Regions from separate parts of the Colwellia sp. BRX8-7 genome, predicted to be linked through region 2. Evidence: predicted binding sites of a transcription regulator. Region 2 holds the regulator's gene; each other region holds the start of a gene.
The links. The regulator LexA, encoded in region 2, represses DNA repair genes until DNA is damaged. The targets are predictions, from matches to a motif close to TACTGTATNNNNATACAGTA.
Positions count from the first base shown of each region.

Region 1 (11,157 bases), on a different contig from region 2:
TTAAGGCTTCCATTTCGACACCCGTTTGTCCGGTTAGTTTGCATAAACTTGTCACATGCACTTGGCTACGTTCTTCATCGATGGTGAAATCAACATTTACTTTAGTTAACATCAACGGATGACAAAGAGGAATTAAATCACTACATTTTTTTGCCGCTTGAATACCTGCAATGCGAGCAACAGAAAATACATCACCCTTTTTATTATCACCTTGGGTAATTAACGACAAGGTATGTGCCGACATTTGGATATAACCTTCGGCCGTCGCAGACCTTGACGTCAGCGCTTTATCGGTGACATCGACCATATTTGCTTCACCACGTTTGTTGACATGGCTTAAGGCGCTAACATGGTTATTATTTGCTAAAGTAGTCATTAGTCGCGCGTCTCACAAACTTCTGCCATTTTTAAATGAGGTACAAAATTACAAGGGCGATGGCTCGCATCAAGTTGCTCTCTAATGAGTTTATCCCAAGCAGTACGACAAGCATTAGTTGAGCCCGGTACACATAAAATAACTGTGCTATTAGCAATGCCGCCAAACGCTCGCGACTGAATTGTCGACGTGCCAATTTCATCAAGCGAAATAGCCCGGAAAACTTCACCAAAACCTTCGACATTTTTATCAAATAAAGGCATTAAGGCTTCAGGAGTATTATCACGAGCAGTAAATCCGGTGCCGCCAGTCGAAATTATAGCTTGGACATTATCGTCAGCAATCCATTTTGAAACAATGGCGCGTAGTTGATAAACATCATCTTTAACAATCACTTTATCGGCAAGTTTATGACCCGCTTCAGTTAAGCGTTCAACAAGTACTTGCCCTGATGTGTCATTTGATTCATCACGGGTATCAGAAACAGTTAATACCGCAATTGATAAGGGAATAAAAGCGTTACCGCTATGTAAAGAGCTCATGATTTTTCCTAAATTTTATTAGTTTTCTGTTGATTGTTAAATAAAAAACGCAAAAATTCACACAGAAAAGCGTTGCTGCGCTTGTTGCCATTCTTGCGGTGTATTGGTATTAAATAAACACTGTGGTGACTTTACAGCTAAAACTTGATGTGGCACTTGTGCAAACATCGAACGAATAGAAGGACCATTTTTCTTAGGGTTATTTTTTTCGCTTAACGCACCTTTATTACCTTGCAAATACTGAAGAAAATGCGTGGTAAAGAATTGCTCAACAAAAGCATTGTTAGGTAAATAAAGTGGTAAAAAATGATCAGAAAAAAAGCAGGCTTTTTGAGCTAACTCACCTTTTATTTTTAACTGCGCAAGTGTTTCCTTGGTCATTAAAGGTAAATCAACCGGTAATATCAATAATGATTTAGGTTGGTATTTTTTAATAACACTGTAAATACCCCCCATTGGGCCAAGTTCTGCAAATTGGTCAGTAACAAAATTTTCGCTGTTAACATCAGCCCCATCAATGTTTCCACTGACGACAATGCTATTTATACCAATATTTTTCAGCAAGTTCTTACTAAAACTGAGCATATTTTCTTTGCCATTTACTGCAGTTTTATTACGCATTAACAAAGCTTTATTGCTACCCATACGAGAAGATTTCCCACCCGCTAGCACTACGCCTAGACATCCTTGATTAAACAAAGCTGCATTCATCTTAGCCACCCAACATCGCAAGGTTTTTGGTGGCACCGGTGAGTTTATCTTGCAGAAAATGTGTGGCTTTTTTATCGGTCATCATCGCGCGAATCTGTGCTTTCAATGGCTCAATATCATCTTGCTGTAAATACTCTTTTAACGGTAAACCTTCTTCGGTAAATAAGCATAAATGTAATTTACCTAATGAACTTACCCGCAAACGATTACAAGTATTACAAAAGTCTTTACTGTACGGCATAATTAAACCGATTTTACCTTGATAATCAGGATGATAAAACTCTTGTGCTGGGCCTGCTGCTTTATCGTTAACTACAGGTAACCAACCATCTAATATTAAATTTTGCTTAATACGTGCACCTTGTACATGTTGTGCATCAAAAAATTCTTGGTTATCACCCGTTTGCATTAATTCAATAAAGCGCAAAGTCACCGGAGTCACTTTCAGCCAATCAAGAAAGGTTTTAATGTCGTGACCATTGTATTCGCGCATTAATACGGTATTAATTTTAATTGTTGCACGACCATCTGCCAACGCCATATCTATGCCTTTTAAAATATGGGGTAACTTATTATGACCGGTGATTGAATGGAACATGCGCGGGTCAAGACTATCAATACTGATATTAATCGCGTCAATTCCGGCATCTAGCCAGCCTTGCAGATGTTCAGGTAATTTATAACCATTAGTGGTTATCGCGACTTTTTTAATACCGGGCGTTTGCTTACAAGCAGCAATAATTTCAGGTAAGTCTTTACGCAATGAAGGTTCGCCACCGGTAATACGGATTTTCTCTGTACCCATTTGAGCAAAAGCGTTAGCAACACGCTTAATTTCGTCAAAGGATAGAAAATCACGATCATGGTCGCATGAATAACCATCAGGCAAGCAATAGGTGCAACGGAAGTTGCAAACGTCAGTAATAGAGAGGCGCAAGTAATAAAACTTGCGACCGAAGTTGTCTGTTAACATCTCACCTTTCCAAATGTAGGGAGGCTAACAAGTTTCCCTGTTAACCCTGGTGGTTATAGCAAAATTACTATTAACCACGGCTTAAATAGCATTCTAAAAAAAGATTTAGCTAGAAAAGCTCGGCGAATAATTCATTTAATGAATACAAGTATAGTAAACTATTTCACTATTAAAATACGGCTAGACGATAAGTAATTTTGATTTGCATCAAAAAGTCATCACTTTACACGTATTATTGATGAGCAAATTTACGTCATAATAACGTATTCCTATGCCGTTAAGTAAATTGCAATAGACGCGAATGGGAATAACAAGCAGGCGGTGCTAATTTGCCGTGTAAAAATAAATATAAAAGAAGAGTTACTTATGGTTGATTGTTGTTCTGCTCCTGGATTATTACCTTTCGAACAAGCGATGGAAAAAATGTTGTCGGCGATTACGCCGATCGATAAAACTGAGTCGGTTTCTTTGGCATTGGGTTTAAATCGTGTGCTAGCTCGCAACATTTCGAGCCCATTAAATGTTCCTCCTCATCATAATTCAGCTATGGACGGTTATGCCTTTAAATGGGCAAGTTTACAAACGACCGATACATTAACTATGATTGGCCGGTCAATGGCTGGCGCGCCTTTTCAAGGTGAATGTAAAATCGGTGAATGTATTCGTATAATGACAGGTGCAAAATTACCAAGTTGTTGTGATACCGTTGAAATGCAAGAGAACTGCCAAGCAAAAGATACCGGCATTACATTCCTAGAAAACCGAGAATTTAACGATAACATTCGCTTTACCGGTGAAGATATCGCAATAGACCAATCCGTTTTTAGCCGAGGTAAAAAACTTTCGGCGATAGATATTGGTGTACTGGCATCTTTAGGTGTACCAACAGTAGAAGTCTATCGTAAAATTACTGTTGCTGTATTAGCAACCGGCGATGAATTAAAATCTCCGGGCGAAGTCCTTAATGACGGTGATATTTATGAAAGTAATAGCCATGCATTAATTGCGATGTTGACTAAACTGAATGTTACGGTGATTAATTTTGGTATTATCGCTGACGATGAACAAGCAATACGCACTGCATTTGAACAAGCCGATCAGCAAGCCGATGTTGTAATTTCCTCAGGAGGTGTTTCTGTAGGTGACGCCGATTATACTAAGTTGATACTTGAACAATTAGGCGAAATTGGTTTTTGGAAAATAGCCATGAAACCCGGTAAGCCTTTTGCTTTTGGAAAATTACCTAATAGTTACTTTTTTGGCTTACCCGGCAACCCTGTTTCAGCCTTGGTCACCGCACATCAATTGGCAGTACCCGCATTATTAAAATTACAGCATGCTCAAGCTAAAAAGTTACCGCTATTAAAAGTAAAAACAGCCACCCAATTAAATAAACGCGCCGGACGCATGGACTTTCAACGGGCGATATTGTCAACCAATCACCAAGGCGAGATGATAGTTACCAGTACAGGTAGTCAAGGCTCAGGAATTTTAACCAGCATGTCGACGGCCAACTGTTATATTGTTTTACCGGCAAACCAAGGCAACGTTCCCGCTAATGAAATGGTTAACGTGCAACTATTTGATGATGTTATTCAGTAGCATTATCTATTTTTAGCTTGTTATGAACACACAATATGACGATTAAAATATATTGCCTACCGGGTACCATGTGCGATCAACGTCTGTGGCAGGCTTGCATCACTTACTTACCTGAAAATGTGGAGCTTATCCACATTGCCATCCCCATGGAAAATAGTATTGATAAAATAATCACTGCGCTTGAACAAAAATTCCCATTAGGAAAAATAAATTTAGCGGGTTTTTCTTTAGGGGGATATATCGCGTCGGCTTTTGCGCTGAAATATCCTAATAAAATTAACAAACTACTGCTTATTTCTAATATGTCTTATTTGTTGCCACCCGCTCAATTAAAAGAGCGCAGCCGCACGATTGCTTATGTTAAATTGCATGGTTACTCAGGCATCACCAGCAAACGTATAACTGCCCTGCTGCATGCAAGCAAACACAACAATCAAGGCATCATTAACTGTATTCGAGCAATGGATATTGAGTTGGGTAAGGATACACTTATCCATCAATTAACAGTGACCACCCAACGCGAGAATTTATTAGTAAAACTTCCTACGCTTGCCATCCCGATTCAGTTCTTAATTGGTGATAATGACTCGCTGGTTAAGTTAACGCGCATTACCGCTATTTTAACGCAATCGCCGCTGATTTCTTTAATAACACTTGCCGACACCGGCCATATGTTACCGCTTGAACAACCAGAAAAGTGTGCTGGCAATATGATTCGTTTTTTTATCGAGTAATAAGCATTTAAACAAGGTAAAATGGCGTATTATTTTTATGCCAAGGAATTCCCGTTGAGCCAGCTTAGTTTTTCCACCTTACAACTCAAACCTGAGTTAATTCAAAATTTAGAGTCTATGGGTTATCAACAGATGACCGACATTCAAGCCCAAAGCTTGCCAACTATTATTGCCGGTGGTGACGTTATTGCCCAAGGTAAAACAGGCTCTGGTAAAACCGCTGCCTTTGGCTTAGGTGTTTTAGAAAAACTAGACGTAAAACGTTTTCGTATTCAAACACTGATCCTTTGTCCAACACGTGAATTAGCCGACCAAGTTGCGAAAGAAATTCGTAAATTGGCCCGTGCCATCCATAACATAAAAATATTGACCCTTTGTGGCGGTATGCCTTTTGGCCCGCAAGTCGGTTCTTTAGAGCATGGTGCTCATATCATTGTTGGCACGCCAGGAAGAATTGAAGATCATTTAGGTAAAGGCACATTGAAATTAGACGATGTGAATATGCTAGTGCTCGATGAAGCCGACCGTATGCTAGAAATGGGCTTCCAAGCCTCCGTTGACTTTATTATTAGCCAAATTCCTCAACAACGACAAACCTTATTATTTAGTGCAACTTACCCGGCAGAAATTGCCGATATTGCTAAAAAAATAATGCAATCACCGACCAAGGTAACCGTTGAGGGGAATCACGAAGAAAGCACCATATCACAGCATTTTTATAAGGTAGAGAATGACAGCGAGCGTATCGACGGTATCCGCTTATTGTTATTAAAGCATCAACCCGAATCAAGCATCGTTTTTTGTAACACCAAAAAAGACGTACAAATTGTTGTCAATGAACTACGTAATTACGGTTTTAATGTTCAAGATTTACATGGCGATTTAGAGCAAAGAGATCGTACCGAAGTATTAGTTCGCTTTGCCAATAAGAGTATTTCAATTTTAGTCGCCACCGATGTTGCCGCGCGTGGTTTAGACATTGATGCGCTAGATGCGGTATTTAATTATCATATCGCTCGTGATAGCGAAATTCATGTACACCGTATTGGCCGCACAGGCCGAGCGGGTAGCACAGGTATTGCTTGTTCTTTTTTCAGTGAAAAAGAAAGCTACAAAATAGGTTTATTAGAAGATTACCTTGACCGAACTATCGAAGGTGAATTACTGCCAGACGCTAGTGTATTAAACGCCTCGGTGTATTCTCCGAAAATGGCAACAATACAAATAGATGGCGGTAAAAAGCAAAAAGTACGTGCGGGCGATATCCTTGGCGCTCTAACTGGCGATAAAACTATTTCAGCTAGCGAAGTGGGAAAAATTCAATTATCAGATAACTGGGCTTATGTAGCTGTAAGTCGAAAGTTTGCCAAGCAAGCCTTTAAAAAACTCAGTGATGGCAAGTTAAAAGGTCGTAAATTTAGAGTGAGATTACTATAGTTACTATCGGTTAAAACAGTATTTATCAATAACGAGGTTTTATAAAATGATTGTATTTTAATGAAAACCTCGTATGATACTGTTGTTTTGTACAGTTAATTTTGATTGTATAAGCGGTTTTAAATCGTATATGATAAAACCATCAAGCGTAATATTGATCCTATAAGGGAAAAAAAATGGCAGTTGAAAGTCGATTTGTCGTCATTAGACAAGGTGTGGAGGTAGAAACATTCATGGATAAAAAAGCAGCAGACGAGTATGACAAAATGCTTGATATGGCTGACAGCTTAGCCGAGATGTTTGAAGCCAGCAGCTTTAATATTGATGAAAAAGTGCGTGAAGAACTCTGTATTTATCTAGCTAAGAATCGTGAAGATGTGCTTGTTGCTTTGCAAGCTAAGAAAGCTAAGCCAGAGACTGCTGCTAAAAAGAACGTTACAGCACCAGTTGAAACAGCAAATAGCACTGACTCGTCGCCAGAAATTGAAGCAACAGCAAAAGTAAAAGCGCCACGTAAGGCTAAAGCGAGCACAAGTAAATAAAGTGCGCAGTACTGGTTTGAATTTATCTTTACTTAACACTAGATAATATTGAATTATGTTGTCATATCAGCTCATTCGTAGCGTTAAAAGAAAAACGGTTGGCTTACAAGTTAAGCACGGAAAAATTATAATCCGTGCGCCAAAATATGTTTCTGAAGATGATATAGCGAACATTGTTAAATCAAAAAGCCTTTGGCTGCACAGAAAAATTGCCGAGCAAAACGCACAACCTGCCACTCAAAATAATCATTATCAAAAAGATAGCCAATTGCTTATTAATGGCGAACTTAAAACACTTGATATTCATTATGGTCTATTTCCAGAAATAACGCTTCATCAAGATATCATCATAGCGACTCTTGCTAGTAAATTAAAAATCAAAGTAGCTGATGATATAAAAAACCAAGATAAATATGTAAAGCAACAACTTGAAGCTTGGTTAAAGCAGCAAACTTATGCTTATATTGATGAAAACTTATCTCATTATGCGGAAAAAATTGGTGTTTTACCCAAATCGTTTAAAGTCAGATTATATAAGTCTAGATGGGGCAGCTGTAATAGTAGAAGTGAACTGAGTTTCAGTTCTTTATTAGCCATGACGCCTAAATGGATTATCGATTATGTAATAGTTCACGAGCTTTGTCATCTTAGGCACATGAATCATTCAACTAATTTTTGGCAATTAGTTGCGCTTAACTACCCTAACTACGCTTCAGCTAAAACGTGGTTAAAATCCCACCAAAACCAATTACAATGGCCGACTCTTTAATAGTCATAGTATCCTCGTAGGGGATAAATGAGCGAACAAATAAATCTTTTTATAAAGAAGATAAAATCAACTCCGTATTAGACTAATAAAATTATCAACAATTTCTTCAACTTACATTGTATTGTGGCACGAATATCGCTTAGTATTTGAATACTAATTTAAATTCACAGGATATGACAATTTATTAGCCATTGTTATAATCAATAGATGAAGAGATAAATGATGAAATTCAAAACATACAGCTGGAAAGCTATTGCGATTTATACCCTTTCGACAATAATGTCTATCGTGTTAATTAACCTAATAATCACCTTCTAATTAGGTTAAAAAATAAAAGTATCAAGGGAAAGTTATCACTAATTTTTGCCCGTATTATTATTAGCTTGTTGTTATATTGTGCAATTATTAGAGAGATCTTCATTAAAAGCATAAAAAATCAGCATTTTTGTACTTTATTAATTAACAGTACCACTTATTTAAGGTAGATTAGCGCCATAAAATAAAAAAAATAAAGGATTACCCATTACATGAGCTTTTCAGTTCTTGTTTGTGATGACTCTAATATGGCCCGTAAACAAGTTTTACGTAGCTTACCAGAGCAACTATCAGCTAATGCACAATTAGCAAAAAATGGTCAAGAAGCTGTTGAACTTTTACGCAGTCAAGTATTTGACATTCTATTTCTAGACCTTACCATGCCTGTTCTAGATGGCTTAGGTGTACTCCAAACCTTAAAAGATGAAAACATTACACCGGCAATTTTTGTTATATCAGCTGATATACAACCAGAAATGCAAAGTAAAGTCCTTGAACTCGGTGCAAAAGCTTTTTTACGTAAACCAGTTGAATTAGAAGTCCTTAACACTAACCTAAGAAATCATGGTTTTTTATGAGCGACCTCAACTTAAATGAAGATCAGCAAGATTGTTTACAAGAAATAATTAATGTTGCTATGGGTCAAGCAAGTGATCAACTTGCCCGATACTTAAATACCTTTGTTTATTTAAAAGTACCTAGTATTGAACAAGTCAGTACGCTAAGCCTACTTAACTCGTTAAACAGTGATGAAAACTCTGCTGCAGTAGTAAGTCAAGGCTTCTTTGGTTACGAAGGCATTCGCGGTGAAGCACTGCTTATGTACAAGCCAAAAGATTCTGATCGACTTGCAGATTTACTGGGCTATGAGCCTGATGAATTATCTGTTGAAGAACAAATTATCGACTTAAGCTCTATTTTAACCACCACCTTCTTAAATGTTTTTGCTAAACAAATAGATAATCAAATGTCTTACAGTGCGCCGCGTTTATTAGCGGGTTCACAAAGTGCAATATCCGATCATCTTGCCCAACAATCATTTAATTGGGACTTAGCTTTAAAAGTTAAAATAACTTATCAAGTTACTGATTATTCATTTAATTGCGATATGGTTTTGTTTATTCCTGAGTCAGCAATTATTAATATAAAAACAGTTATTGACAGAATTTTGGAAGAGTTCTAAATGCTTGCTGATGATATTTGTCCTGATATTGCCAACAAATTAAATACCGGTATTCTCATCATAGATAGTCAATACAATATCGTATTTTGGAATCGGTATTTACAAATTCATGCTAACAAAAAGCCTGAAAATGTTATCGGACAAGATATTTTTATTGTCTTTCCCGAGCTGCCAGAAAAGTGGTTCAAAAGAAAAATTGAAAGTGTCTTTCAACTAAAAACCCAGTCTTTTTGCTCATGGGAACAAAGACATCACCTATTTGAATTGCCTCATACCCGCCCTATGACGACAGACAGTCACTTTATGGCTCAAAACTGTACCTTTTTGCCGCTTGAAAATAAAGAGGCTAACGAACACGTTTGTATTCTTATCGAAGATGTTACCGATGTATGCCATTACCAAAGTAAGCTAAACAAAACACTTGAAGAGCTTGCACAGGCCAATCGTATCGATGGCTTAACACAAGTCTTTAACCGCAAGCATTGGGAAGAGTGTCTCGAAAAAGAATTTTCGCGCGCACGTCGTTATCAGCATGGTTTAGCGCTTATTATGTTCGATTTAGATCATTTCAAATTACTTAATGATACTTACGGACATTTAGGTGGCGACATAGTATTAATTGAAACCGCTAAAGTGATCAGTGAACTACTGCGCTTAGGTGACTTATTCGGTCGCTATGGCGGTGAAGAGTTTGCAATTATTCTGCCTAATACCGATATTATTGGCGCTTTAGATGTTGCTGAGCGGATCCGTGTTGCGATCAGTAAAAATATCATTAACTTTCAAGAAATCGAAATAAATGTTACTGCCAGTGTTGGTGTTGCAGTCATCACCGAAGCAGACACCCGTTATGAAGACTTAATATCCCATACAGACCTTGCCTTATATGACGCTAAGGCTTCTGGAAGAAACATAGTTTGCGCTGCAAAAGAGACTATTTCAGCCTAAAAAACTGAATATATTCGCTTTATTATCCAAATAAAACCCTCTTACTGCTTATTTATGAATAAAATATAACTTTTTATTCATAAATAACTATTGACAGTAAAACACTGCTCAGGCATTTTATAACCATGAAAACATTTGTCCGTCGTATTACCATTATTATTATCACTACCACCCTCAATGGGATGGTTGTCATCGGCTGACGTGTAAAAAACACATAAATAAAAGCCCGTGACCCCTTAGGTTCCGGGCTTTTTTTTGTTTTAAGGTTTTAATCATTGCAAGTTCTTTGGCTCGCAAAGAATTTACAATAAAAAGGAAGTAAAATGCGTGTATTAAAGTTTGGCGGTTCATCTCTAGGGTCAGCAGAACGTTTTGTGCAAGTTGCCAAAATTATAGCTGACAAAAGTAACGATTCTGCCGTTGCCGTCGTTGTTTCCGCCCCACAAGGCGTAACCAACCATTTAGTGGCTATGGCAGAGAATATTAGTGATGAAATAAAATTACAGAGTGATTTAGAACACTTCAGAAAAGCTATTATAACCATTATTGATGATCTTGGTGCCAGCTTACCAAAATTCAGCCCATTACATGCAGAGCAAGTCCTTATAAACTGGGAGCATAAGCTTTCACGTTATCTACAAGGTGCGACTATGTTGTCTTATTGCCCGGATCATATCCGCGCTATAATTATCAGCATAGGTGAGCGTTTAAGTGTTGCCTTGCTCGAATCAGTGTTGAACGCACAAAGTATTAAAACGTCTGTTATTGAACCAGAAAAATTTTTAATCACCAATGATGCGTCTCTTAATGCAGTCGCTGATTTAGTCTTATCAAAAGAAAACTTCGAAAACCATTACAACAATCTCAATAAAGTTGCCTTAATGCCGGGTTTCATCGGTGTTAACAAACAAGGGCAAGTAACAACGCTTGGCCGCAATGGTTCTGATTACTCTGCCGCTGTTCTCGCGGTTTGTGCTCAAGCTGAGTGTTGTGAAATATGGACGGATGTTGATGGTGTGTTTAAC
Region 1 covers NZ_JACGVP010000001.1:447,875-459,031, forward strand. Annotated here, with positions in the region: gene moaC (cyclic pyranopterin monophosphate synthase MoaC) at 1-376, opposite strand, end outside; gene moaB (molybdenum cofactor biosynthesis protein B) at 376-918, opposite strand; gene H4J57_RS01950 (molybdenum cofactor guanylyltransferase) at 976-1,629, opposite strand; gene moaA (GTP 3',8-cyclase MoaA) at 1,631-2,602, opposite strand; molybdenum cofactor riboswitch at 2,589-2,739, opposite strand; gene moeA (molybdopterin molybdotransferase MoeA) at 2,969-4,204, shown strand; gene H4J57_RS01965 (alpha/beta fold hydrolase) at 4,240-4,938, shown strand; gene dbpA (ATP-dependent RNA helicase DbpA) at 4,960-6,375, shown strand; gene H4J57_RS01975 (YebG family protein) at 6,552-6,917, shown strand; gene H4J57_RS01980 (M48 family metallopeptidase) at 6,973-7,686, shown strand; gene H4J57_RS01985 (response regulator) at 8,214-8,579, shown strand; gene H4J57_RS01990 (chemotaxis protein) at 8,576-9,184, shown strand; gene H4J57_RS01995 (sensor domain-containing diguanylate cyclase) at 9,185-10,132, shown strand; gene thrA (bifunctional aspartate kinase/homoserine dehydrogenase I) at 10,456-11,157, shown strand, end outside.
Region 1: a site for LexA is predicted at 6,453-6,472, ahead of H4J57_RS01975 (YebG family protein). Genes of this name have one in related genera too.

Region 2 (11,157 bases):
CGCCAATTTAAAAATGAACATGAACCGGCATTCAAAGGTTTTCATATTCAAAAACAAAAGGTATTAGCGGCACAACGTAAACGCTTACGATTAGAAGAGTTTAAACCAAGAGCGCTGTCTTCGTTTGTGCGTAATAAATTAATTAATGATGTTTATTTCCCGATTATTGGTATTAATTTAGCCAAACAAATTGGCGCAGCTGGTAATAATAAACGTTCTGATTTAATGGGATTATTACTGCTTATTTCTCCCCCAGGTTATGGTAAAACAACGCTTATTGAATACGTTGCCAGTAAGCTAGGTATGACCTTTGTTAAAATAAACTGTCCGTCGATAGGACACGATCAGTTGTCACTAGATCCCGCTCAGGCAAACAACTCAACAGCTAAAAATGAAGTTGAAAAGATTAACTTAGCCTTCGAAATGGGTAACAATGTTATGTTGTACCTTGATGATATTCAGCATACTAATCCTGAGTTTTTACAAAAGTTTATTTCCTTATGTGATGGCTCAAGAAAAGTGGATGGTGTTTGGAATGGTGACAGTAAAACCTATGATATGCGTGGCAAAAAATTTGCAGTTGTCATGGCTGGTAACCCTTATACCGAATCAGGAGAAGCATTTAGCATTCCTGATATGTTGGCTAACCGAGCCGATATTTATAACTTAGGTGATACTTTAAGTGGTCGAGAAGAAGAGTTCTCTTTAAGCTTTATTGAAAATAGCTTAACCAGTAATCGCTATATCGCACCACTAGCGACCCGAGATATGGACGACCTCTATAACTTGGTTAAAATTGCCGATGGTCAACAAGTTGCCACAACTGAACTAAAGCATAATTACTCGCAAGCAGAGGTCAATGAAATAGTTGCAGTTATTAAACGTATTCGTAAAATTCAAGCGACGGTATTAAAAGCAAATCAACAGTACATTGCCTCTGCCGCCCAAGACGATAAGTACCGCACTGAGCCTTCGTTCAAGTTACAAGGAAGCTATCGCAATATGAATAAGATGGCGGAAAAAGTAGTACCGGTTATGACCGAAGAGGAAGTTGAGCAGCTTATCGCCGATCATTATCGTGGTGAAGCGCAAACACTCACCATAGGCGCTGAAGAAAATTTACTTAAATTAGCCGAGCTGCGCAACAATCAAACCAGTGAAGAAAAAGTGCGTTGGCAACAAATTAAGGCAGATTTTGTTCGTCATCAAAACTTGGGTGATAGTGATAACCCGATTGCGGCTGTTGCGAGCCAAATATCGTTATTGCAAAAAGGGCTCAATCAAATAGGAGAAGCTTTGTTAGAGCCTAAATCTGCAGCGTTAGATAGTTTGAATGAAACGCTTGCCAGTCTTAAACTGCAAGTGAATATTGAAAAACCAGATGATTCAGCGTTAGCCGAAACTTTGGCGTTATTTAGTGAAAATATGGCGTCTTTTTTAACGCCGCTGGTTAACGCGTTACAAAGTAATAAAAATGTCGATTTGGCGATGATTGATACTTTAAAAACATTGCACCTGACTACTGAAAAATCAGTAAAAAGTTCTGAGACCCATATTCAAAAAATTAGTCGAGAACTCGCTTCAGGAAAACAAAGTAGCGATGAGCTTTCTGCGGACGAGACCTAGTTAACATCGGCTATGCTAAACGAGAAAATAGTTGCCAGTAGTAAAGATAAACCAAGAAGATGCCTTGTTACCTTTAGACAAACGACAACATATTGGTTTGTTGTTAGCGATGCATCCTTGGGAGTTACCTGAGTGTAAAGCACTGCGCAGAAATTAATATTTATTGCCAAACCGAGAACACATAACGTTATACTCCCTATAAACACATGACTGAATGCTAATGGTAGATGTTTAAAGTTATTAGCCCTTTTAAAATGATACTCAAACCGCGCTTTAAAAAATATTATCTCGCTTGTTTTCAAAAGTGAATAAAGCGTCAATAATTAACGTTCAACATAAAAAATGATGGAGCGCAGCTATGAATGAAAAAATTGCAGCACTTAAGTCAGACCTAGCGCTACTTAAAGAACAATTTAGTAAAAAAATTACTGATGCAGAAACTCGTTTAAAAAATATGATTGAACAAGAAAGCTTAGATACTTCGGTTGAACGTGGCTATAAAATTCAAGCTTCTTTTGAAGAGCCAGCAGATTCTTTAGCTAATGGTGAATGTGTAATTTTACTGCATGGGCTTGCACGTTCGGCTAACTCCATGAAAGCTATTGAAAAACGATTGTTAGCAGAAGGATATTTTGTGATAAATATCAACTACCCTTCTAGAGATTATTCGATAGAAGAGTTGGCTGAAAAAGTTATTTCTAAAGCGCTATTAATTTGTGAAAATCGCCAAGTTAACTTTGTTACCCATTCAATGGGCGGTATATTAGTTCGCCAATATTTAAGTATGCATAAAATACCTAATTTACATAAAGTCGTGATGCTAGGTCCACCAAACAAAGGCAGTGAAGTTGTTGATAAACTAAAAAATACACCTGGTTTTAGTTTCATCAATGGTGATGCGGGTATGCAATTAGGTACCGGCGAATTCAGTGTCCCTAGTAACCTTGGCAATGCTAATTTTGATTTGGGTGTTATTGCCGGTAATCAAAGTATTAATTGGATATTATCAACACTTATTCCTGATAAAGATGATGGTAAAGTTTCGGTTGCTAGTACCAAACTTGATGGTATGAATGATCACATTGAAATGGAAACGACCCATCCATTTATGATGAAAAACGAAAAAGTTATCGAACAAGTTATCCATTATTTAAAATCAGGGAGTTTTCAAAAATAATTTGGCTAGAAAACTTGCCTTTACTAACGACCTGTATATACTCACAGTAACAACTGTGTAAATTTACAGGCTCCCTATGCTAAATGAAATCAGCGAATTACGCCCTCTAACGAACCGACAACAACAAGTTTTTGATCTGATCAAAGATAAAATAAGCGATACGGGCATGCCACCAACGCGTGCTGAAATAGCCAAGTTTTTTGGCTTTAAATCAGCAAATGCAGCAGAGGAACATTTAAAAGCTTTGGCTAAAAAAGGCTATATAGAAATGTTGCCAGGTACTTCTCGCGGCATTCGTTTGACTGAGAAGTTAATGGAAGAAGCCGGTTTACCTTTAATCGGCAGAGTGGCTGCAGGTGAACCTATTTTAGCTGCAGAGCATGTTGAAGATCATTACAAAGTTGATGGTAATTTGTTCCACCCAGCTGCTGATTACTTATTGAGAGTTAATGGCGAAAGCATGAAAAATATCGGCATACTTGATGGTGACTTGTTAGCGGTTCATCAAACGACCGATGTACAGAATGGCCAAGTAATTGTTGCTCGTGTCGAAGAAAATGTTACGGTTAAACGTTATAAACGAGAAGGTAACATCGTTTACTTACATGCTGAAAATGATGACTTCTCTCCTATAAAAGTCGATTTGTCTGATCAAGAGTTTAATATTGAAGGGTTGGCAGTTGGCGTTATTCGCTCGGCAGACTGGATGTAATTAAGTTAACCTATCCAATAAACTTGGTGGTAACTAAATCAATTTATCTAACAAATATAGTATTAATTACGTCAAACTGCTCCGCAAACTTTAGTGTATAAAATAGGCTAAAGTTTGCTTTTCTAACCTTTCGTATTCTTTTCATGCAAACCTTTCTCTTTACTAAGAATAATTTTCATTCTAAAGCCCCTTCAAACAACTTTATCTTTCTCTGATTAAAAAACAACCAAGATCGATTTTTGCAATACGCGTATTTATACTCAGCTGTTTATTTTTAATACTACGGCTACAGCCCTTTGTTATTAGGCCTTTGCTTGTATTAGAGTTGATACTCTATTGTTTTTATTGGTTTTTATTTTAAAATAGCTCGATTTTTAAATTGACCCAGATCAACTTTTAAGTAATTCTAGTTTGGAATGTGTACAAATATAAATATAAGGCGATGTTGTCGACGCTAACTGGTTGATAACAAAATCGCTAAGAAAATAATAAAAATCCGTACTAAAGGATGTGTTTTGTCCTAGGTATCAAGTTTTAAACTTTTATAGGGTGAAGGAGATGTCGTGTGAAAAGACGTAACCTAGGTTGGCTGTTGTTGGGGAGTGTTCTTTCCAGTTCAGCTTGGGCAGATATGCAATTAAATCTGACCAAGGGTGTAACAGAAGTAAGTAGAGATGTTTACGATCTACATATGCTCGCAATGTATATATGTGTAGCAATTGGTGTGGTCGTTTTTGGTGCTATGTTTTGGTCAATGGTTTTCCATCGAAAATCCAAAGGGGCTAAATCAGCAGATTTTCATGAAAGTACAAAAGTAGAAATCCTCTGGACAGCAATTCCCATTGTCATTCTTATCGCTATGGCTGTACCAGCAACAAAAACACTGATTGAAATGGAAAATAACGACGATTCTGACGTTACCATTCAAGTTACCGCCTCTCAGTGGAAATGGCATTACAAATATTTTGATCAAGATATTGAGTTCTACTCCGTTTTATCGACGCCAAGATCACAGTATGAAACACAAGAAGGTAAACACCTTAATGTTGATGCTGGCGATAAAGTCAAAGGTGAAAATTACCTACTCGAAGTTGATAAACACCTTGTCATTCCAGTTAATAAAAAAGTACGGTTTTTAATCACTTCTGACGACGTTATTCATGCTTGGTGGGTACCTGCTTTTGCTGTAAAGCAAGATGCTAACCCAGGATTTATTAATGAAGCATGGACAAAAGTTGACAAGCCTGGGATATACCGAGGTCAGTGTGCTGAGCTTTGTGGCAAAGACCATGGTTTTATGCCAATTGTTGTCGAAGTAAAGTCTGAAGCAGACTATGCAAAATGGCTTGATGAACAACACCAACTCAACGCTCAAGCCGCTGCTGCTGAGAAAGCATCTCTTAACGCTTCCGCATCAATGGATGAATTGATGACCTTGGGTGAAACTACCTATATTGCCCACTGTGCTGCCTGTCATCAAGTTTCTGGTGCTGGTCTACCTCCTGCATTTCCTGCACTTAAAGGAAGTCCAGTTGCTACGGGTAGTATTGCCGCGCATATTGATATTGTACTCAATGGTAAAGCGGGTACAGGTATGCAAGCTTATGGTAAGCAGTTAAGTATGAAGCAAATTGCTGCAGTTGTGACCTACGAGCGTAATGCTTGGGGTAACAATACCGGTGATGCCGTACAAGCCGCTGATGTTAAAGGTGCTGCTAAGGGATCAGGCAATGACACAGAAACACCGGTAGCAGTTGCTGAAATGGTTGCTGAAGAAGCCCCAGTAGAAGATCTAACTAAAGTGTACAGCGAAGATGAACTGATGGTTATGGGTGAGCAAGTTTACATGAAAGCTTGTGCTGCTTGTCATCAAGTTTCTGGTGCGGGTTTACCTCCGGCATTTCCAGCACTAAAAGGTAGTGCAATTGCACTGGGTGATATTGCTGTGCATATAGATATGGTTATTAATGGCAGTAAGAAAAACCCTGCTATGGCTGCTTTTGGTAGCCAGTTAACTAAAACCGAAATAGCGGCAGTTGTTACTTATGAGCGTAATGCTTGGGGCAATAACACCGGTGATTTAGTACAACCTGCAGCTGTTGATGCTGCTAGTGCGAAGTAGGAGGATATAAAATGACTACAGACGTTATAGAACAAGAATCGCACGACGATCATCATGATGACCATAAAATGAAAGGCATCAAACGTTGGTTGTACACGACAAACCATAAAGATATAGGTACGTTATATCTATGGTTTGCTTTTATTATGCTATTAACCGGCGGCGCTTTAGCCATGGTTATTCGAGCCGAGTTATTCCAACCCGGTTTACAAATAGTGGAGCCTGATTTTTTCAATCAGCTAACAACCGTACATGGTTTGATCATGGTATTTGGTGCAATTATGCCGGCCTTTACCGGGTTTGCTAACTGGATGATACCTATGATGATTGGTGCTCCAGATATGGCCTTACCACGTATGAATAACTGGAGCTTCTGGATTCTACCTTTTGCTTTTGGGATTCTTTTGTCTACATTCTTTATGGAGTCAGGTGCGCCTAACTTTGGTTGGACATTCTACGCACCACTTTCTACAACCTATTCAAATGGTAGTACGGCATTTTTTGTTTTTGCTGTTCATATTATGGGTATCTCATCAATAATGGGCGCAATTAATATTGTTGTTACTATTATGAATATGCGTGCGCCTGGTATGACTTACATGAAAATGCCATTGTTTGTTTGGACATTTTTTATTACCGCTTACTTATTGATTGCGGTGATGCCCGTGCTCGCAGGTGTGGTAACTATGTTGTTAACCGACACTTATTTTGGTACGAGTTTCTTTGATGCCGCTGGTGGCGGTGATCCGGTATTGTTCCAGCATCTTTTCTGGTTCTTCGGGCATCCTGAAGTTTACATCATGATTTTACCTGCTTTTGGCATTGTTTCGACAATTATCCCAGCGTTTGCTCGTAAGAAGTTATTTGGCTACAGCTCAATGGTTTATGCAACGGCATCGATTGCTGTGTTGTCATTTATTGTTTGGGCGCATCACATGTTCACGACAGGTATGCCGTTATTTGGTGAACTGTTCTTCATGTATTGCACCATGTTAATTGCCGTACCTACGGGTGTTAAAGTGTTCAACTGGGTCGCAACTATGTGGCGTGGTTCAATGAGCTTTGAAACGCCGATGCTATTTTCTATCGCGTTTGTCATCTTATTTACTATAGGCGGATTCTCTGGTTTGATGTTGGCATTAACACCTGTTGATTTCCAATACCATGATACCTACTTTGTTGTTGCTCATTTTCATTATGTATTAGTTACCGGTTCATTATTCTCGATTTATGCTGGTGCATACTTCTGGTTGCCAAAATGGACAGGTCATATGTATAACGAGTCGTTAGCTAAATGGCATTTTTGGTGTTCACTGATTTCAGTTAATTTACTATTCTTCCCTATGCACTTTTTAGGATTAGCGGGCATGCCTCGTCGTATCCCAGATTATGCGTTGCAGTTTGCTGATTTCAACAAGTGGGTCAGTATTGGTGGTTTTGCCTTTGGTCTTTCGCAATTAATATTCTTAGCGGTTGTTATTAAGTGTATTAGAGGTGGAGAGAAAGCAGCTGCTAAACCTTGGGATGGCGCTGAAGGTTTAGAGTGGACTGTCGCAAGTCCTGCTCCGTACCATACATTTTCAACACCACCAAAAATTGATTAAGTTAATAAAATATGAATAAAGGTGACGAATTGCAAAATTCAAATAACAAAGATAGCACTGCTATAACGAAAAACAATCAAGTGATAAAAAAGCTGGTTATGATTGTTTTTGGTATGTTTGGTTTTGGTTTTGCACTTGTCCCTTTGTATGATGTGTTTTGTGATATTACTGGTTTGAATGGAAAAACGTCAACCACTGCCGCCGCTGTCTATAATGTTGAGCAGATTGACACAAAAAGAATTGTTACGGTGCAGTTTATTAGTCGAACCGCCCAAGGTATACCTTGGCAGTTTGAACCTATGGTCCGTGAAATAAAAGTTCATCCCGGTGAAATGAAACTTGTTAAATTTTATGCAAAAAATGAATCCACTCGCGATATTATTGGCCAAGCAGTTCCGTCAGTATCGCCCGGTTTAGCCGCCGCGTATTTTCAAAAAATTGAATGTTTTTGTTTTACGCAGCAACCGCTAAAAGCGAATGAAGAGGTAGAAATGGCGTTACAGTTTTATGTTGACCCAGAATTACCTGAAGATATTTCAACGCTAACTTTGTCTTACACTTTGTATGACGTGACCGGAAAAGTGGAATCGTAGCAATTTATACTGAGCACTTAGCGTGTAACAGTATTTGTTTAGGGGAATAATAATGACAACAAAAGAATATGAAAGTTATTACGTACCATCACAAAGTCATTGGCCAATTGTTGGCGCAGTGGCACTGTTTTTAATTGCTGTTGGCGCCGGGAACTATGTTTCTACGTTAAATAGTAGCGAAGGTGGCATTGGCGGTTACATATTGCTTGCCGGCATTTGTTTAGTTATATACATGCTCTATGGTTGGTTCAGTAACGTTATAAACGAATCGATGGCAGGTAAGTATAGCCATCAAATGGATAACTCATTTCGTCAAGGAATGAGCTGGTTTATCTTTTCTGAAGTGATGTTTTTTGCAGCATTCTTTGGTGCCTTATTTTATGCCCGCACGTTATCAGTACCTTGGTTGGGCGGCGCAGATAATAATGCCATGACTGGTGCTGTTTTATGGCCTGAGTTTGTCGCAAGTTGGCCGTTATTAGTCACACCAGATGGAACCGAAACAACTCAAATGGGCTGGTATGGCCTACCGTTAATTAATACTATTTTGTTATTAACGTCTTCAATTACTGCACATTTAGCACATTCAGCCTTAGAAAAAGATAATCGTAAAATGCTGAAAATATGGTTAGGTTTTACCATATTATTAGGTGTTGTCTTTTTATTCTTGCAAGTTGTCGAGTATATGCACGGCTATTCAGAAGAAATGAAATTGTACTTAACCAGTGGTATCTATGGTTCAACTTTCTACTTACTGACCGGTTTTCATGGTATGCACGTTACCTTAGGTACCGTCATGCTTATTGTGGTGTTTTTAAGGGTGTTAAAAGGCCACTTTACCCCAACAAATGCTTTTGCTTTTGAAGCGGCAAGTTGGTATTGGCATTTTGTTGATGTGGTTTGGGTGATACTGTTTGTTTTTGTTTATATCGTATAAACAATTACTGATATAAACGTTTAAGAAATATTGTAGGTGAGGCTAGCTTCACCTACTTTTTATTTTTAAGCGAGTTGATTAGAACGGTCGTGGGTGTGGCGTAATAACGCCTGTTAAAATAGCGACTAACATAAGTATAATAATGAAGGCTGAAATCATCACGCGTCGGCCAATAAATTTTGACATTGACGGTTTACTTGGGTCATTTTTGTTTAAGACAAAGAGTGCCTGAAACAGGCTAAATACCATGAAGATTAAGCAGCCAATAATAATTATTTTTATCGCAAATGCCATTTAAAAATTTCCTATGTTGTTATGTTCGCTTTAAGCATATTTAAGGAATTAATTGTTTGAAAAATTTTATATCAAACATTCGCCTACCTTGGTTGATATTTACCCTACTTGTTTTTTCCGGATTAGTAAAACTCGGATTATGGCAAAGTGATCGTGCTTTACAAAAAGAGCAACGCATCGCAACCATTACACAATTGAGCCAAACACAAGCCTTGTCAATTTCTCAAGTGCTCTCAGAAAAAAATGAAATTAATGATCTACCGATCACTATGTTTGGGGAATTTGATAATAATACTATTTTTTTATTAGACAACCAAACGAATAAAGGACAATTAGGTTATCGTGTTTATCAAGTGTTTAATAGTGGTGAGCAGGCGGTCTTAGTTAATTTAGGTTGGGTAGTAGGTTCTATAAATCGTCAAGAAATTCCCGATGTGCAGGCTATTACTGGAAAGTATCAACTATCAGGCCACGTACGTAAAATAGAGCAAGGCATAATGTTAATGGAACAAGTCTTGGTTAAAGGTGAGTGGCCATTGCGTGTTCAGCAGATAGAATTAGATAAATTCTCAACATTAATTTCACGTCAACTCTTGCCCTTTGTCGTCTACTTAGATAAAACAGAGAGTGTGGGTTATGAAAAAAATTGGCAACCAATTGTTATGCCACCCGAAAAACATCGTGCTTATGCCTTTCAATGGTTCAGTTTAGCGATAGCATGGTTATTGTTGATGATATGGGCGTCAATTAAGTTGGGTAAAAATAGTGAACAAGCGTTAAATCACTAATAAAAAAATAATAAGGTCTAAGTGTATGAATGATGTATCACAGAAAAAATCTCGTCGTAGTATGGTCATGGTGCTGGGCGCTTTTATCCTCCCTATCGTGTTAGCAAAACTCGCCTTAACTCAAAATTGGCTTGATTATGGTGTGACGAACAAGGGCACTTTAGTTGAGAATGAACTGACTTTAGAAAAGTTAGGTTTGAGTCAACCTGCTTTACAAAAAACTTGGTCAATTATTTATAGCTTGCCACAGCATTGTGATGATCACTGTGAACAAACGTTACTTAGTGTTAATAACTCTTACATAGCCCTGGGTAGAGAAATGCCCAGAGTAAAGCGCGTCGCACTTTCTCCTAATCCACTCTCACCTCAGCAAACGGAAAGGTTAACTGAAAACAGCTGGGTGATTATTTCTACTCCAAGTCTAGTTGATGACTTTTTATCAGATACCAAAGTCTTAGTTGTTGACCCTTTAGGTAATGTGGTTTTATCTCATAAACCACCGACAAATGATGATGCTCAAGCAATGTTTGGTAAAGAAATTTTAGCAGATATGAAGAAATTACTTAAGTATTCAAGGGTGGGTTAAGATGAAAAATCGTGTTAATCATCGTGTTCGTACCTTAGTCTTAATTAGTATTCTATTAGCACTAATCGTGGTTAGCTTAGGTGCTTATACGCGCTTAACGCATGCGGGTTTAGGCTGTCCAGATTGGCCAGGTTGTTATGGATTAATTGATGTACCAGCAACCGCAGAACAAATTATTAAAGCAGAGCAAGCATTTCCAGAAAGAAAAGTTGAAGTGCATAAAGCATGGAATGAAATGATCCATAGATATTTTGCTGGTGCGTTGGGTTTATTAATCCTAGCGATAGCATTTATGTCTTACCGACAACGCGATCAAGGTACGCCTTTAAGGTTACCGATGTTAATACTCGCGGTGGTTGTTTTTCAAGCGGCCTTGGGCATGTGGACCGTAACCATGAAACTAATGCCGATTGTCGTTATGGGTCATTTACTTGGTGGTTTTACAACCTTGAGTTTGTTATTTTTATTATACTTACGCTTGGCTGATTTTAGGGTACCAGGTGGTGATTTCGCCATTAAGAAATATGGTAGATACGGCTTAATTGGTATTGTACTGTTAACAGCACAAATAGGTTTAGGGGGCTGGACATCGTCAAACTATGCTGCCTTGGTTTGTACTGAATTACCTATTTGCCAGTCAGGCTGGCAAGAGCAATTGACCTTCGAAGATTCATTTGATTTGATCCCACCAGAAAAAGACAGTTACGAATTTGGTCAT
Region 2 covers NZ_JACGVP010000004.1:119,012-130,168, forward strand. Annotated here, with positions in the region: gene H4J57_RS05360 (DNA repair ATPase) at 1-1,626, shown strand, start outside; gene H4J57_RS05365 (hypothetical protein) at 1,658-1,783, shown strand; gene H4J57_RS05370 (alpha/beta fold hydrolase) at 1,985-2,803, shown strand; gene lexA (transcriptional repressor LexA) at 2,880-3,515, shown strand; gene coxB (cytochrome c oxidase subunit II) at 4,081-5,637, shown strand; gene ctaD (cytochrome c oxidase subunit I) at 5,649-7,241, shown strand; gene H4J57_RS05390 (cytochrome c oxidase assembly protein) at 7,253-7,834, shown strand; gene H4J57_RS05395 (cytochrome c oxidase subunit 3) at 7,887-8,771, shown strand; gene H4J57_RS05400 (DUF2909 domain-containing protein) at 8,850-9,065, opposite strand; gene H4J57_RS05405 (SURF1 family protein) at 9,122-9,853, shown strand; gene H4J57_RS05410 (hypothetical protein) at 9,879-10,439, shown strand; gene H4J57_RS05415 (heme A synthase) at 10,441-11,157, shown strand, end outside.

Region 3 (11,157 bases), on a different contig from region 2:
GTTCGCAAACGGCCAACATTGGTATTACCCAAAATTAAACTTTCAAAACCGCCCCACGAATAGCCCATTTTAAAATGTTCCATACCATCAAGTAAGGCATTAAGTGATTGCTTATCACCGCGGGTTAACACAAATGAAAACAAACCGTTAGCACCAGTAAAGTCACGCTTAAAATATTCATGGCCCGGACACGATTCGAATGCAGGATGAAGAATAACATCAACTTCTTCGCGTGTTGCTAACCAATTAGCCACTTTTAGCGCACTAATTTGATGTTGTTTTAAACGCACACCTAAGGTACGAATGCCACGCATTGCCAAATATAGATCATCGGGTGAAGTACATTGCCCCATCAGATAACTGTTTTCACGCAGTTGTGGCCAATACTCTTGTGTTGCTATTGCCGTACCCAACATGACGTCAGAATGACCAACAATATATTTAGTCGCTGCTTGAATCGAAATATCGACACCATAATCAAAAGGTTGAAAATTAACCCCTGCAGCCCAAGTATTATCGAGCATAACCATACAGCCATGCTGGTGAGCAACTTCAGCTATAACGGGAACATCTTGAACTTCCATGGTAATAGAGCCAGGAGACTCTAAGAAAATAAGTCGGGTATTTTCTTTAATAAGTCCATCTATATCTCGGCCAATAGTTGGATCGTAATAAGTCGTTTCAACGCCAATATTGACCAATATTTTATCGCAAAAATCACGAGTGGGTTCATAAGCCGTATCAACCATAAGGATATGGTCACCGGTTTTAACAAACGAAAGAATAGCATTAGTGATCGCCGCAGTACCCGATGGATAAATGGCACAACCAGCGCCGCCTTCGAGATCAGTCATAGCATCGGCGAAAGCAAAAGCCGTTGAGGTGCCTCTTCTGCCATAGAAAAGTACTTGATTACCACGATTTGCTGTTGCGTGATTCATTTCTTTAACTGTATTAAAAACAACGGTTGATGCACGCTCTACTGGGGGATTAACAACGCCACGTGTCCATTTTGATTTTCGTCCCGCATTGACTATTTTGGTATCGTTGATCATGATCTTTCATCCTAAAACATAAAATTCATTTAGCCATCTAAATAGCTAACTCAATAAAGTCACCTTATGATCTTTCCAAGCATGATGCACGATTTATTTATATTAATTAAAACAGCAGAGGCTATTGAAACAAGTTCATTTGATCACTGGTTAATTTTTCGAAACTACTCCCGACAAAAGGTAAAATAGCATCAGCAACGGTCGCTAATTGCCGATCGATATAAAACTGGTAATCGAGTGGCGCGTTAACATAACCTTTTGCTTGCGGTCCAGAAGTCGTGATCAAGTACTCTATCCAACCACGTTGCTGATATTTTAGCGGTTGCTTATTTATCTTGTTTATATCATCGGCTAAACGTGCTGCTTTCACATGTGGAGGCACGTTTTTAACGTAATGATCTAACTGCCTACGAATGCGTTTACGATACACCAGTAAATGATCTAATTGCCCTGCTGATGTTTGAGTAACAATATTGCGTACATAGTCAGCAAAAGGTTCGCCATTAAATATTTTTAAATACAACTCTCGTTGAAAAGTTTTAGCCAGTTCAGTCCAATCGGTGCGGACGCTTTCTAAGCCTTTAAAAATCAATTCTGATGAGCCATTCTTTTCTACCATGCCAGCATAACGCTTCTTAGTACCAACATCTTGCCCTCTGATGGTTGGCATCAAAAATTGGCTAAAATGTGTTTCAAACTCAATTTCAAGTTGGCTTTCTATCGCAAATTCTTTTTTAAGCGTTGCTTGCCACCTAAGATTAATTTTATCTTGTAAGGTTTTACCCAGCTTTTGACATTGCTGGTGGTTAAAATCATCGTCAACACTGACAAAAATAGAATCGGTATCGCCATAAATGACTTGATAACCATCATCTTCTAGCCACATTTTAGTGGTGATTAATAATTCATGGCTTCGTTTAGTGATTGAACCGGATAAACGAGGATCAAAAAATCGACATCCCGTTGAACCTAATACTCCATAAAACGAATTCATAATAATTTTTATTGCTTGTGACAATGCCGCATTTTTATCTTTTTTAGCGATATCACGCTCTAACCACAACTCATTAATAATTTCAGGTAAAAAATGCTTATCTCTAGAGAAATAAGCACCATCAAAACCTTTGATACTAGTCTCTGGTGATTGTAAACCTTCAATTAGGCCCATAGGATCAATATTAAAACTTCGAATAATAGAGGGGTAAAGACTTTTAAAATCAAGTACTAAGACGTTTTTATATAAACCCGGAATAGAGTCCATCACATAACCACCAGGAGAAATTAGCCCTTGCAAGCCATCGCCCATATTGGGCGCAATATAACCACTACGGTGTAATTTAGGTAAATATAAATTGGTAAACGCTGCCACAGAGCCGCCAATACGGTCTATAGATAAACCAGTTAGTTTGGCGCGCAAACGCGTGAATTCGAGTAACAAGGATTGTTCAAAGATCAGCGTAACTAAATGGCAATCTTCAAGGTTATAAGCGGCTAAAGCTAGCTTGTCATTGGCAAAGTTGTCGTTAATCTCTTGCATTCTATTGTCAACATCATCGACCTTTTTCCCTTTACCTAATAAGGCATTGGCAACAAAATCAAGGGAAAAACTTGGAAAGTTATAAGTCGCGTTTTTTAGTAAATCAATACCATCAAGGACCACTCTGCCAGCGACATCAATAAATTTTTGTTCATTTTGACTACCACCTGCCGAACGTGTTCGCCAGCGAGGTGACTTATCATTGCGGCCGATATTAAAAGGGATGTTATAAATATCACACCGTTTTTGTAGCAAATTAAAATCAAAGTTTATCACGTTCCAACCAATAAAAATGTCGGGGTCGTGGATTTTTATCCAAGCGATCAGCTCAGCGAGCAGCGCTTGTTCATTGTCAAGCCAAACGATGTGCTCTGCGATTTCTGTCGCCTCAGCGTCGGATAACTTTGACTGCGTTATTTTTGCTAAAAACTTGTTTTGATCACCGATCATCAAAACACATTTTATCGGCTTACCATCAGACATTTTATGAGAATGTAAACCAATAGAATAAAGCTCCCCTACCATTGAACACTCAATATCAAGTGATACCATAGTTAAAGCAATATCATCAAGTAACTGAGTCTTATCCGTTGCTCGGCATTTGTCACTATAAAAGGTAGCAAAGTTAGTCTGTGAAAACTGTTTGGCAGATTCGGTTACCGATGAAGCTGTTAACCGAGGGATAAATTCAATACCAGCGGTAATAAAGCGCTCCATTAAAAAGCGTTCATCAGGGCGAAAATCGTCTTCATAGCATTTTATTTTGGCTTGTTTTAAAACATCCCGTGCGCGATAGAATTCACGCATCGTTGAAAAATAAAAGCCACTGACGAGTTGCTGATTAAAGGTTTTAAGCGCAAGCGGGGTAACTTTAGCCGTTACTATTCGCTGCTCCGACAGGAGACTTTGCGCGCGTAGTTGCTGCGTTTGTTCAACAAAAAATAATGCCTGTTGATTTTGCACAATAACATTAACAGCACCTTGAAGGGTTTTAACCCATAAAGACAATTCGATACCTTGTTTGGTATCATAGGCTTGACGGGTTAATAAAAAGCCATAATTCAAGCTAGGCGTTAATTTTTCTACAGTTAATGACATTAATTATTTTAATTCGTTGCGGATAACGATAAACTGTTAATATATACAGCAGTATATACTCATCCTATTTGAAGATACAGGATTCAGCCTATTTAACTGGAATGAGTATATAACCTAATGAACCCTAAATGGCTAACAGCATGCTAAGCGATAAAATTAAAGTAGCAATTCGCACATCGTATAAAACCATTGGTGAAAATTTAGAAAACTTTCATCCAAGAAAACAGCAAACTTTTTTGATTGCCGAAATAGCTAAAACTCTTGCGGGAGAATACGATAAAGCGCGAAAAATTATTATCATAGAAGCCGGCACCGGTACGGGTAAATCATTGGCTTATTCATTAGGCGCTATTCCGTTAGCGATGTCACGTCAAAAAAAGGTCTGTATTTCTACTGCAACAGTTGCGCTACAAGAACAATTAGTGGATAAAGATTTACCCTTCTTAAAGAAACATTCAGGCTTAGATTTTAATTTCACCTTAGTCAAAGGTCGCCAGCGCTATGTTTGTCGGCAAAAATTAGCGCTTGCTGTCAGTCAAGACGATTCACCTCAGGCCGGTTTCACCTTTGCGCAAAAACCTAATGCCATGGATATAAAGCTATTACATCATTTACATAAAGCGTTGACGGATAATAAATGGCAAGGCGATCTAGATTCTTGGGCTGACCCTATCCCTCATCATTTATGGCAACAAATTCAATGTGACAAACACAGTTGTTTAAAACATTTAGCCGATCACACCCATTGCCCTTTTCATAAAGCTCGAGAAACCATGGAGTCTGCCGATGTGTTGGTCATTAACCATAGTTTATTACTGGCTGATTTAGAGCTTGGTGGAGGTGTTATTTTACCCTCGCCAGAAGACACTTTTTACATTATTGACGAAGCACATCATCTGCCTAAAGTAACCCGTGATCATTCAAGTGCGAATGTTGCCATTAAAGGTGCTATTGATTGGCTAACTAAGTTAAAAGAAACCGGCGATAAAATGGCAAAATTAATAAAGTCGACTTCGGCCATTACACCCTCGTTAAAGTTAGGGGACGATTGCCAAGATTTATTAATGGAAATGCAAAAAGTTGCGAGCTTTATCGAAAACAATCAAGCGTTATATTTCAATGAAAAAGCTAAAGAAAATAGCCGCTTTTCTCGTGATGACGAGGCGGCATTATATCGTTTTGAAAACGGAATCGTTCCACCGAACTTAAAAAACTCAGCTAAAGATTTAGCAGAGCTCAGTAAAAAATGTTTAGGACATTGCAACAAGCTATATAACTTATTGATGGAGTCAGTGAAAGACGGGGAGTGTAAAATGTTTGTTGCCGAGCCCTTACTTGCAGAAGCTGGTTTTATGATCCAACGGTTAGAAAATTTCAACTCACTATGGAAAATGTATGCCAAAACAGACAGTGAGAAAGGCGCTCCAATGGCAAGGTGGTTCGAAAAACTGACAGGGAAACGTAGTGACTTTTTAGTGTCGGCTTCCCCTATTGAAGTGGGCTTTACCCTTGAAGATATTCTCTGGTCAAAATGTGAAGGGGCGGTATTATGTTCAGCCACTATTTTAGCATTGAATTCGTTTGAGCATTTTCGACGCCAGGTCGGTTTACAAACGAATGATGGCACCCAATATCAAAAAGTCGACTCACCGTTTGATTATCAAAACAATGCGCAACTTGTTATCGCTAAAATGAAAAATGAGCCAAGTAGCCCTCAGTTCACCGATGAATTAATTAATGAGTTACCGGCGTTAATTAAGCAAGAAAAAGCCTGCTTAGTGCTATTTTCTTCGTATTGGCAAATGGAACAAGTAGCTAAATCCTTACGAGAGCAGCACAAAATGGAGATTCTAGTTCAGGGTGAGCAGTCACGTCAGCATATTATTGAGGCCCATAGAAAACGCTGTGATGAAGATAAAACCAGTATAATTTTTGGCACACAAAGTTTTTCTGAGGGTTTAGATTTACCCGGTAAATATTTAACGAATTTGATTATTACCAAATTACCCTTCTCTGTGCCAACATCACCCGTTGAAGAAGCACAAGCTGAATACATTACCGCTAAAGGCGGCAATCCTTTTATGTCGATTTCAGTACCAGAAACATCCAAAAAACTGATTCAAGCGACAGGACGATTACTGCGAAATGAGAAAGATACCGGTATCATTACTTTAATGGATAAACGTTTAGTGACCAAGCGCTATGGTAAGCAATTACTTGATTCTTTACCGCCCTATCAAATTATTTCAAAAGGATAAGCTTTGACTAACCTCACTAACCGTACAAAAGCGTCAAACTCAACTAATCGTCGATTATCAAAGAGTCGCGCATTAAAAGATGTTAAGCCTCGCCCTGCCCCAGCAGATCGAGTGTTAGTACTTTTCAATAAACCCTTTGATGTACTGTCACAATTTACTGACGATCAGCAGCGTAAAACCTTAAAAGATTTTATTCCGGTTAAAGACGTTTATGCGGCTGGGCGTTTAGACCGCGACAGTGAAGGCTTATTGTTGCTGACCAATGACGGGAAATTGCAGCACAAACTGGCTAACCCAACCGAAAAAACTGAAAAAACCTATTGGGCACAAGTCGAGGGTGTACCACAGGAAGCTGATTTACAAAAACTTCGAAAGGGTGTAGAACTAAAAGATGGCCAAACGTTACCAGCGAAAGTAAAAGTGATCAATGAACCAGACCTTTGGCCACGTAATCCGCCGATACGCGAGCGAGCGAATATTCCCACGACATGGCTCAGTATCGCGATTACCGAAGGAAAGAACCGGCAGGTCCGCAGAATGACCGCGGCTATTAATTTTCCAACGCTACGACTTATCCGTTACAGCATTGGTCAATACAGCCTTGACGGTATCGAAAATGGCCATTACCAACAACTTAAAAGTGAATAAGAATATGACACTAGCAGTTAACACTGCCGGTAATGACCATGGCGAAGATCAATTTAAGCCCAATGCTACCGTGGCAGCTATTATTGTTCATCAAAATAAGTTTTTATTGGTTGAAGAAATTGAAAAAGGTAAAAAAGTCTTTAACCAACCTGCTGGACATTTAGAGGCGAATGAGAACTTAATTAGTGCCATTGAACGAGAAGTTCTTGAAGAAACAGGCTTAACACTTTCGCCGAATTACGTTTCAGGTATTTATTATTTTTATCGCCCGGATATTAATCTTTATTACCTTCGATTTTGTTTTGTTATCGAACTTGATGAATTTCTACAAAGTATCCCTCAAGATGATGAGATTATTGCCACCCATTGGCTGTCATTTGATGAAATAAAAGCAAAATCTGCACAATTACGCAGCACGCTGGTCTTGGAATGTATTGAGGATTACTTAGCTGTTTTGAAAAATGGAAAAAAAATATCATTATCTTCATTAAAATCCAATCTTTAATCTATGCCCCTAAATCCTGACATGCTATAATTTTTCGCCTTTTTCTCTAGATTTGTAGTTTTAATGTCATCACAAGTATCATCGAGCGCTGAAAACCAAAACACCGCGCCTATAAGTAAAGCACCACACGACACCAAAGTAATTGTTGGTATGTCTGGCGGTGTTGACTCCTCTGTTTCTGCACACTTATTGATTGAACAAGGTTATCAAGTTGAAGGCCTGTTCATGAAAAATTGGGAAGAAGACGATACCGATGAATACTGTGCAGCGGCACAAGACCTCGAAGATGCACAACTTGTTTGTGACAAACTCGGCATAAAGTTACACACCATTAATTTCGCAACAGAATACTGGGATAATGTTTTTGAGTATTTCTTAGCTGAATATAAAGCAGGTCGCACGCCGAACCCTGATATTATGTGTAACAAAGAAATCAAATTTAAGGCCTTCTTAGAGTTTGCTTGTGAAGACTTAGATGCCGACTATATTGCCACCGGACACTATGTTCAGCGTGAGTTTATTGATGGTCAGTGGGCTATGTTACGCGGGTTAGACAGTAATAAAGATCAAAGTTACTTTTTATATACGCTAAGCGATGAGCAAGTGGGACGGACATTATTCCCTGTGGGTAATATCGAAAAGCCTGCAGTACGCGCCATTGCCGAACAGGCTGACTTAATCACTCATAATAAAAAAGACAGCACGGGTATTTGTTTTATTGGTGAGCGTAAATTCAAAGATTTTTTAGGTCAATATTTACCCGCGCAGCCAGGAAAAATTGAATCCGCTGAAGGCGATGTCATTGGTGAGCACGACGGTTTAATGTACCACACGCTAGGTCAGCGCAAAGGCCTTCGCATAGGCGGTTTAGCTAATGCCGGAGAAGAGCCTTGGTACGTTGTTGAAAAAGATTTATTGCGCAATGTTTTAATTGTTGGTCAAGGTCATAACCACCCTCGTCTATTTTCTAAAGGTTTAATCGGTAATCAATTGCATTTAGTGAATCGTAAACCTCTTGATACGCCAATAAAATGTACCGTTAAAACCCGCTATCGCCAAGATGATGTCCCTTGTCATCTATCTCCGATGAGCGATGGTGAATATTTAGTCATGTTTGATGAAGCACAAAGTTCAGTAACGCCGGGACAATCTGTAGTTTTTTATCAAGATAATATTTGTCTTGGCGGCGGTATCATCAACACACTTATCCGTTAAGTTATAACGAAAATTAGTTGAGCAGTTAATAGTTATGAACAGTATAAATGAACAAACCCTAACACTTGCCGCGGTTTGTCAAGTCGCTTATTGGGTACAAAAAACATCTCGTAGTGGGCAAATAGACGAAGACGAACTCGCTTTATTACTTAATAGTGTCATGATCACATCGCCTAAAAACACCATGGAAGTTTACGGTGGTGAAATGAGTCATTTAAAAATAGGATTAACAACACTAGTTAACCATTTAGGCAATAAATCAACTAACAAAGATCCTGAAATCACCCGTTATGTGGTGAGCTTACTGGGTTTAGAGCGTCGTTTAAGTAAATATAGCGATAAAATGAATGCGCTCGGTGAACGAATTAGCCAAAGCCAACGTCAATTAGTACATTATGGCATTACCAGTGAAACACTCGTTTCGAGCTTAGCGTCAATTTATAGCGATTTGATCAGCCCGCTCGGAACACCTATCCAGGTAGCAGGCGAACCCGCTATATTAAAGCAATCAGTCAATCAACATAAGATACGTGCCTTGTTATTAGCCGGTATTCGCTCAAGTGTTTTATGGCGACAGGTCGGTGGACAACGCCGAAGTATTTTATTTTCACGTTCAAAATTGGTTGAATGTGCCGAGCAGCTGCTCAAAGCTTGTTAAACAAATTCAAAATTAGTTTTTAACCTTACTTTAAATATTAGGAAAACCCTATGGAACTTTCAGCGTTAAGTGCAATATCTCCAGTAGATGGTCGTTATGGCAGCAAAGTTAAGTCATTACGCCCTATATTCAGTGAATTTGGTTTAATAAAATACCGTGTTACCGTTGAAGTTCGTTGGTTACAAAAACTTGCAGCAACGACAGAAATTGCAGAAGTTCCGGCTTTTAGTAATGACGCTACGGCAACATTAAATGCGATTGTCGATAACTTCAGTGAAGTAGACGCACAGCGTATTAAAGACATTGAAGCGACCACTAATCATGATGTAAAAGCGGTTGAGTATTTCTTAAAAGAAAAAATTGCTGATCATGCTGAATTAAACGCAGTCACTGAGTTTATTCATTTTGCTTGTACATCTGAAGATATTAACAACCTTTCGCACGGTTTAATGTTAAATGACTGTCGTACCGACGTTTTATTACCAGAAATGGATAAAATATTAGCGGCAATTAAAGCACTAGCAATTGAATACAAAACCATTCCAATGATGTGTCGTACTCACGGTCAACCTGCTTCTCCAAGTACTTTGGGTAAAGAAATGGCCAACGTTTATATTCGTCTTAAACGTCAACGTGCCCAAATTGCTGATGTTGAATTATTAGGTAAGATTAATGGTGCTGTTGGCAATTACAATGCACACCTATCAGCTTACCCTGAAGTTAATTGGCATGAATTTGCTAATGAATTTGTTACTTCATTAGGTTTATCGTTTAATCCCTTTACGACTCAAATTGAACCACATGATTACATTGCCGAATTATTTGATGCCATTGCCCGCTTTAACACCATCTTAATCGATTTTGATCGTGATATTTGGGGTTACATCGCGATGGGTCACTTTAAGCAAAAAACCATTGCCGGTGAAATTGGTTCGTCAACAATGCCACATAAAGTTAACCCAATTGACTTTGAAAATTCTGAAGGTAACTTAGGCATTGCTAATGCATTATTTACCCACTTGGCGCAAAAATTACCTATTTCTCGCTGGCAACGTGACTTAACTGATTCAACGGTTTTACGTAACTTAGGTGTTGGTTTTGCTCATGCGATGATAGCTTACGGCGCTACATTAAAAGGTATTAGTAAGTTACAAGTAAATGAAGCAAATCTAGCTGCTGAATTAGACAGCAACTGGGAAGTTTTAGCTGAACCCGTACAAACAGTAATGCGTCGTTATGGTATCGAAAAGCCATACGAAAAATTAAAAGAGCTAACTCGCGGTAAACGCGTTAATGGCGACTCAATGCGCGCTTTCATTATGACGCTTGAATTACCTGATGCGGCTAAAGCACAGTTATGTGAAATGACACCCGCGAGTTACATAGGTCGCGCAGTAGAGTTTATTAACGAATTAGACTAGTTTTATCTAAACGTATGCTAATAAAAAGGAACCTCGCGGTTCCTTTTTATGTTCAGGATGAACGGTATAACGTGATGGCATGGATGCCAATGAACGTATATGTTCAGGATGAACGCAATAGTATGACGTGATGGCATGGATGCCAATGAACGTATATGTTCAAGATGAACGGAAACCTATATGTCTTGGCTTTTTAGCAACGCCCTGATTTATTGAGGTATTAGTGCATTTATGCACGCCAATTAACAGTAGTAAAATAGAGAGTAACACGTAATGCAAAAAATCCATTGGGGCGAATTAACGCCTGAGCAGTTTTTAAAAGAATATTGGCAAAAAAAACCGTTATTAATAAAAGGTGCGTTCAAAGACTTCACCGACCCAATTGATGCCAACGAACTTGCTGGCCTCGCGATGGAAAGCGAAATTGAATCGCGTATTATTGCCTGTAATAATGGTGACTGGCAAGTAGAGCAAGGTCCTTTTGATTCATTCGATAAGTTTGGCGAACAGAACTGGACGCTACTGGTGCAGGCGGTAAATAATTGGTCTCGCGATACCCAATCATTGCTAGCAGCTGTTAATTTTATTCCACAATGGCGTATTGATGATGTAATGGTTAGCTTTTCAACACCCAATGGCGGTGTTGGTGCTCATTTAGACCAGTACGATGTCTTTATTGTGCAAGGTGAAGGAAAGCGTCGCTGGCAAGTTGGTGCGCCTGATAGTTCACTAAAACAGCTATTACCTCACCCTGATTTAAAA
Region 3 covers NZ_JACGVP010000014.1:75,065-86,221, forward strand. Annotated here, with positions in the region: gene H4J57_RS14335 (cystathionine beta-lyase) at 1-1,055, opposite strand, end outside; gene H4J57_RS14340 (DNA polymerase II) at 1,177-3,690, opposite strand; gene dinG (ATP-dependent DNA helicase DinG) at 3,831-5,948, shown strand; gene H4J57_RS14350 (pseudouridine synthase) at 5,952-6,596, shown strand; gene H4J57_RS14355 (NUDIX hydrolase) at 6,601-7,101, shown strand; gene mnmA (tRNA 2-thiouridine(34) synthase MnmA) at 7,165-8,316, shown strand; gene hflD (high frequency lysogenization protein HflD) at 8,351-8,974, shown strand; gene purB (adenylosuccinate lyase) at 9,025-10,395, shown strand; gene H4J57_RS14375 (cupin domain-containing protein) at 10,669-11,157, shown strand, end outside.
Region 3: a site for LexA is predicted at 3,722-3,741, ahead of H4J57_RS14340 (DNA polymerase II). Genes of this name have one in related genera too.